Regions from separate parts of the Pantoea sp. SM3640 genome, predicted to be linked through region 3. Evidence: predicted binding sites of a transcription regulator. Region 3 holds the regulator's gene; each other region holds the start of a gene.
The links. Region 3 encodes CRP, which controls carbon source genes, mostly activating them, when cyclic AMP is high. Its sites were predicted from a motif close to ATGTGANNNNNNTCACAT; they were not measured.

Region 1: a site for CRP is predicted at 1,271-1,288, ahead of azuC (stress response protein AzuC). Genes of this name have one in related genera too.
Region 2: a site for CRP is predicted at 1,377-1,394, ahead of epd (erythrose-4-phosphate dehydrogenase). Genes of this name have one in related genera too.

Annotation. Positions count from the first base shown of each region.
Region 1 covers NZ_CP064872.1:53,359-55,633, reverse strand. The annotation lists gene IV493_RS00260 (alpha/beta fold hydrolase) at 1-211, opposite strand, end outside; gene cspA (RNA chaperone/antiterminator CspA) at 507-719, opposite strand; gene azuC (stress response protein AzuC) at 1,120-1,197, opposite strand; gene mntP (manganese efflux pump MntP) at 1,315-1,890, opposite strand; gene IV493_RS00240 (DUF1158 domain-containing protein) at 2,207-2,275, shown strand, end outside.
Region 2 covers NZ_CP064872.1:562,402-564,676, reverse strand. The annotation lists gene pgk (phosphoglycerate kinase) at 1-116, opposite strand, end outside; gene epd (erythrose-4-phosphate dehydrogenase) at 168-1,187, opposite strand; gene tkt (transketolase) at 1,501-2,275, opposite strand, start outside.
Region 3 covers NZ_CP064872.1:232,912-235,186, forward strand. The annotation lists gene IV493_RS01055 (YccS/YhfK family putative transporter) at 1-876, opposite strand, end outside; gene crp (cAMP-activated global transcriptional regulator CRP) at 934-1,566, opposite strand; gene IV493_RS01065 (OsmC family protein) at 1,870-2,274, shown strand.

The sequences.
Region 1 (2,275 bases), 180 kb from region 3:
CCCGATCTTCATTGGGCGTCACGCGGGTAAACATGCGCCAGTCGCCCACCTGCTGAAAGTAACCCGCCAGCCCGGCGTGATGACTGCGCGGTGACACCGGCGGCGTCTGCTTCAGCGCCTGCCAGCGTTTCATGCCCCAAAGCGTAGCTGCCACACCTAATCCCACGCCTGCCACAATCGCTGCCTGTTTTCGTCGATGCTTCCGGATCATCCGCTGCTCCTGATTTGGGAGGAATAATTCAGTGTAGGACGGGATCGGGTTGGGGGCGGGTTATCCGCGTGATGGTGTGAAAAAGTATGGGGTTTCGCATAAGAAGAAGCGGGCGTTGCGGGTGATGAACTCTGGCGGGGAAACTGTCTGGTGTAAGCGGGAAGGCAAGAGACAATACGAATTTCAGGCAATAAAAAACCCGCACTGGGCGGGTTTATTTTATTATCAGCAGAGCTTATCTGCTCAGACTTATGTCTTCATCGCTATTGTAAACGTCGCTGATAATGAGCGCGGCTTACAGCGCTGTGACGTTGCCAGCTGCAGGGCCTTTAGCGCCATTTTCAATGGTGAAGGTGACTTTCTGACCTTCATCAAGCGTTTTGTAGTTATCACCCTGGATAGCAGAGAAATGCACGAATACATCTTTGCTGCCATCATCGGGAGTGATAAAGCCAAAACCTTTATCTGAATTAAACCATTTTACTAAACCAGTCATTTTGTTAGACATAGATATTTCCTTAATCGATTAGCCACTAAGAGCGGCGAAGATGGCCTGTAGTTCGAGATTTACTTATTGGGCACTTAGGAGGAGGCTTTCGAAGAAGGATATCTGTGGATAACACTTGAACTGAAGACTACTTTACTAAAACTGCTTTCATAAGGTCTGTGTTCCAAACCGATGACGCATTAAGACATAGCGATAATAATTTAGCAACGTATATGCTTATTTATTTTAACCATTTAAATGCTTAGATGGCTGAATGGGGAGAGGAGGAGCAGAAAAGATTCACCAGAAGTACCAAAACGCGGTTTTAAATCAGCGAGAAGCAAGAGCAGCAAAAAACAGAGAAGGTGATAATCACAGGTCGATCCCTGACCGCGATTATCGAGGGTTTCTTGCGGGGTGCTTAGTACATGGCACCCGGCGGTACGTGTTTGAACGTCTCAACGTAAGCGCGGAACACGTGTTTAATGATGCGTTTCATAGAATACCTGTTTCAAATTTAGTTGAAGATATACTGAAAAAGTATAGCCGCTGTGCGTTTTAACAGCAAATAAATTTGAACCAGATCACAAAATTGGGGCTTTTTCAGGCAAAAGCCCTAGCCCATGTAGCCAAGATGTTGCAACAGAATGGTGGAACCAACGGCGATTAACACGACGCCGCCCAGCACTTCCGCCCACTTGCCCAGCACCGGACCGATAAAGCGCCCGACCAGTACGCCGGTCGTCGCCATTACCGTGGTAGCAGCACCAATGGTCAGCGCGGTGGTGATGATATTCACCTGCAGGAAAGCCAGACCGACACCGACCGCCAGCGCATCCAGGCTGGTCGCGACGGCGGTGGTTGCCAGCACCATAAAACCATGGCTTTGCGGCGCTTCACAGGGTTCTGCAACGGCCGTCTGACGGAAACCTTCCATCATCATACGGCCACCCAGAAACGCCAACAGGCTGAAGGCAACCCAGTGATCCCACGCCATAATGTAACGGCTGGCGGCCAGGCCAAGCGCCCAGCCAATCAGTGGAGTCAGCGCTTCAATAGAGCCAAAGATCAGACCGGTACGCAGCGCTTCTTTAAAACCAGGACGATGCAGCGTGGCACCTTTGCCCAGCGCAGCAGCAAACGCGTCCATCGACATACCCAGTGCAAGAATTAAAGTGGCAATAAAGGTCATGATTTATTCACCTGGGGCGAAAAAGCGGCAATTCACGCTGAATTCACCACACAAAGTGTTCAGTTATGAAAAAGTGGGCGCAGTCTACCACGCAAACCCTAAGATAAAAAGACAGTAAAATCAGGGATTTAAGTATAGCAAAGGCTATAACTCTTATCATTCGCTATGAATGGCGCTAAGTCGATGGCGGCAAAGCATTTTCTCCGTGCTGACCTGACCGGTTCAGGCTGCGGGATGGCGCTTTGCCGCACGCCACCATTGAACCCTGTCGCCGATTACCGGAAAATGCCGGGCTGATAAATATGGGAAACCGGTTATGAATAACCCTTTTGAGACGTTGATCGTGCCGGGTGGCATTTTGCTGCTGGGCTTTCTCTCGGCGCTG
Region 2 (2,275 bases), 330 kb from region 3:
GCACGGATACGTGCATCAGACGTCACTTTACCTTCTTTAACTGGTACGTTCAGATCGGCACGGATCAGAACGCGTTTGCCAGCCAGATCCAGATCGGTCATCTTAATTACAGACATGGTGAACCCTCTCGTTGATTCTCATAAGTTTTGCCAGACGCAAACCGCGTCTTACCTGAAACCGCTTGCGGCCATCGCTAACGTCGTGTCGAGCATTCGGTTAGCAAAGCCCCATTCGTTGTCACACCAGACCAGGGTCTTGATAAGGTGTTGACCGCTGACCCGCGTTTGTGTTCCATCCACAATGGCACTGTGCGGATCATGGTTAAAATCTACTGAGACTAACGGTAATTCCGTATAGTCAACTATACCACGAAATGCCCCTTCTGCCGCGCTCCGCAACAGGGTGTTAACATCACACGCTGTCACCGCGTTATGCACAGAAACGCTGAGATCAATGGCCGTCACGTTAATCGTCGGGACGCGAACGGCTATCGCCTCAAAGCGATCGTTGAATTTCGGAAAAATACGGGTAATGCCAGCCGCCAGACGCGTATCTACCGGGATGATCGACTGACTGGCTGCACGTGTGCGGCGCAGATCGCTGTGATAGGCGTCGATCACCTGCTGATCGTGCATCGCCGAGTGGATCGTAGTGACAGTGCCGGATTCGATTCCAAACGCATCATCCAGCAGCTTAATCACCGGAATAATGCAGTTCGTCGTACAGGAGGCGTTGGAGACGATGCGGTCACTGGCGGTCAGTGCCTGCTGGTTAACGCCATACACCACCGTGGCGTCGAGATCGTTGCCGCCGGGATGAGAGAACAGCACTTTTTTAGCACCAGCCTGCAGGTGCGCTTCGCCATCAGCCCGCGAGCCATAGACGCCGGTACAGTCCAGCACCACATCCACGTCGAGTTCACGCCAGGGCAAATCGGCAATGTCTGCACGGTGCAGAATACGCAGGGTATCACCCCCCACCCACATCACATCGCGCTCCTGACGGACGTCGAAAGCAAAACGGCCATGGCTGGTATCGTATTTCAGCAGATGCGCCATACCGGTGGCTTCTGCCAGCTCGTTAATGGCGACCACGGTGATCTCTGCACGCCGGCCCGTTTCATAGAGCGCGCGCAGGACGTTGCGTCCAATCCGGCCAAAACCATTTATCGCTACCCGTACCGTCATTTCTCTCCTGCCACGTCAGACTGAAAAAAACGTGCCGTTAGCCTGAGCGTTTCACTGCATTTTGTACAGGAGATTCTTACCCGGCATTGTCCGAAATCAGGGCGGTGTGCACAGCGACTGAAACGGTTCAGCCACAATAATAGAAGGAAGGAATAACAGGAATGACTGTGATCAATCTGACTGCTTAAATTTGGATCTGCGTCACAAATTCGGGCCATAGTCAGTTATTACTGGAGGAATAATAAATAAAGGGACGAAAATTTCGCCCCTCTTGTTTCACTGCCAGACGGGAACAGACCCGCCTGGCCGGTTTTTACGCCAGCAGCGTCTTCGCTTTAGCGACCACGTTGTCGACGGTGAAGCCAAACAGTTCAAACAGCTGATCCGCAGGTGCAGATTCGCCGAAGCTGGTCATACCCACGATAGCGCCGTTCAGACCGGTGTATTTGAACCAGTAATCCGCGATGCCCGCTTCGATAGCGACGCGCGCGCTGACGGCTTTAGGCAGTACGGATTCGCGGTACTCATCGCTCTGCTTGTCGAAAGCATCCGTTGAGGGCATAGAGACCACGCGCACTTTACGGCCTTCGCTGGTGAGTTTGTCCCATGCACCGACAGCCAGCTCAACTTCTGAACCGGTAGCGATCAGGATCAGCTCAGGGGTGCCGTCGCAATCTTTCAGTACATAACCGCCACGTGCCACGTTAGCCAGCTGTGCAGCGTCACGTTCCTGCTGCGCCAGGTTCTGACGAGAGAAGATCAGTGCTGTCGGGCCATCCTGACGTTCGATGGCATATTTCCACGCCACGGCAGATTCAACCTGGTCACAGGGACGCCACAGGCTCATGTTTGGTGTGGTACGCAGACTCGCCATCTGCTCAACCGGCTGGTGCGTCGGACCATCTTCGCCCAGACCGATAGAATCGTGGGTGTAGACCATGATCTGACGGATCTTCATCAGTGCCGCCATACGCGCTGCATTACGCGCATATTCAACGAACATCAGGAAGGTGGCGGTGTACGGCAGGAAGCCGCCATGCAGCGCCAGGCCATTAGCGATAGCGGTCATACCGAACTCGCGCACGCCG
Region 3 (2,275 bases):
AAAGCGGTCGGGTAACTGGTGATAAAGGATGTTATCCGCCAGTACCCGCAGTCGGGCCGAGATGGTTTTGGCATTCCAGCGGATCACCGCTTCAGCATGGCTCTGCTCCACCAGCTTTTGCACCTCTTCCGGGCGGTGCAGGCTGACCGAGATATGCTCCTGCAGATCGAGTGCCACCTGAAAAGCGCGCGTCAGCCGCTTATGGCTGTGATCGCGGCTTGCCGACAGCATGTGCATCTGCTGATAACAGGTGTTGATCAGATCGACCACTTTCTGCTGGTGAGCCAGCAGCGGCGGCAGCGCTTTTTCGGGATCGGTCAGCTGCGTCAGAAGGGTATATTTGGCGTCGCAGTAGTTGGCCAGCTCGCGGTAGATCAGGCTCAGGCTCTCACGCATCGGCTGCTCTTTCCACAGCCAGAACCAGAACCAGTTAAATACCCCATACCAGAGCGTGCCGCCGATATAGAGCAGCGGAGTGACATAGATGGGCATGCGGCCAATCAGGCTGAGGGTAAAGATGGCGGCAATAAGGGTGCCGGGCAGCAGGCGACCATGCAGCGGGCTGATCTCACCGGTGACGCCAAGCAGCAAAGGCATAGCGAAGAGGATCAGCGGCAGTGGAATCGCATGCAGGGTGAGCCACTGGATCAGAAAACTGCCGAGGGCAAACAGGCTGCCGCCTACAATCAGACGTTTGAAGAAGCGTTTATGCGGAGTATCAAGACCGGCGATATTGCAGCAGGCGGGCACTAACGAGAACAGCAGACCTTTTTGCAGGTCGCCAGCCAGCCAGCCCAGCGCCACCGGCAGACAGAGCACCAGCGTTTGCCGCAAGGCGTAGTTAACTTCAGGATGGTAAATGATTCGACGCCACATCGGCCCAACACAAACAATAACGGCGTGATGTTGCCATCACGCCGTGGATGACAGGAATTAGCGGGTGCCGTAAACGACGATGGTTTTGCCGTGTGCGGAGATCAGGTTCTGATCTTCCAGCATCTTCAGAATACGGCCCACGGTTTCACGTGAACAACCCACAATCTGGCCAATTTCCTGACGAGTGATTTTAATTTGCATGCCGTCGGGATGCGTCATGGCATCTGGCTGCTTCGCCAGGTTAAGCAGAGTCTGTGCAATGCGTCCGGTAACATCGAGGAAAGCGAGATTACCCACTTTTTCAGACGTGACCTGCAGGCGACGCGCCATCTGCGAGGAGAGTCGCATCAGGATGTCGGGGTTAACCTGGATCAGCTGACGGAATTTCTTGTAAGAAATCTCCGCTACTTCGCACGCGCTTTTCGCACGTACCCAGGCGCTGCGCTCCTGACCTTCTTCGAACAGGCCAAGCTCACCAATAAAATCGCCCTGATTCAGGTAGGAAAGAATCATCTCTTTGCCTTCTTCATCTTTAATCAGAACCGCGACGGAACCTTTCACGATGTAGTAAAGCGTTTCTGCTTTTTCACCTTGATGAATCAGCGTACTTTTGGATGGATACTTGTGAATATGGCAATGGGACAGGAACCATTCGAGTGTAGGGTCTGTTTGCGGTTTGCCGAGAACCATTCGCTATTATCCTCTGTTGTAATCGTGCCCAAAATACAGGGGGCAGTTTTCCCTGTCAGGCGGTGAAAGCTTCAAGCGTTTCCTTTTCAGGAAATTATTCGGGCCGCATCAGGCGCAGTGCGCATCATTCTTCCCGGCTTCGCCATCGGGTGACGAAAAATATTTTCAGCACTGTTTGTAGCACAGCTTTTGCCGACTGTCTTCTGTTGTCTCGCTTCAGCTACGGGCGGATTTCTCTGGATTGCTGTTTACCAGGTGAAAGCGTACTCTGGCGACAAAACAGCGTATTCCGGAGTAAAAATCATGCAGGCAAGAGTGAAATGGGTAGAAGGGCTGACATTCCTCGGAGAATCCTCATCCGGCCATCAGATACTGATGGATGGCAATTCGGGTGATAAAGCGCCCAGCCCAATGGAGATGGTGCTGATGGCGGCGGGCGGATGCAGCGCGATTGACGTGGTTTCAATTCTGCAAAAAGGCCGCAACGATGTGGCTGATTGTGAAGTAAAACTGACCTCAGAACGTCGTGAAGAGGCGCCGCGAATCTTTACGCACATCAACCTGCATTTTATCGTGAGTGGAAAAGCGCTCCAGGATAAAGCGGTCTCACGCGCCGTCGATCTTTCGGCGGAAAAATATTGCTCTGTGGCCATCATGCTGGGTAAAGGTGTGACGATTACGCATAGCTATGAGGTGGTTGAGCTGTAGT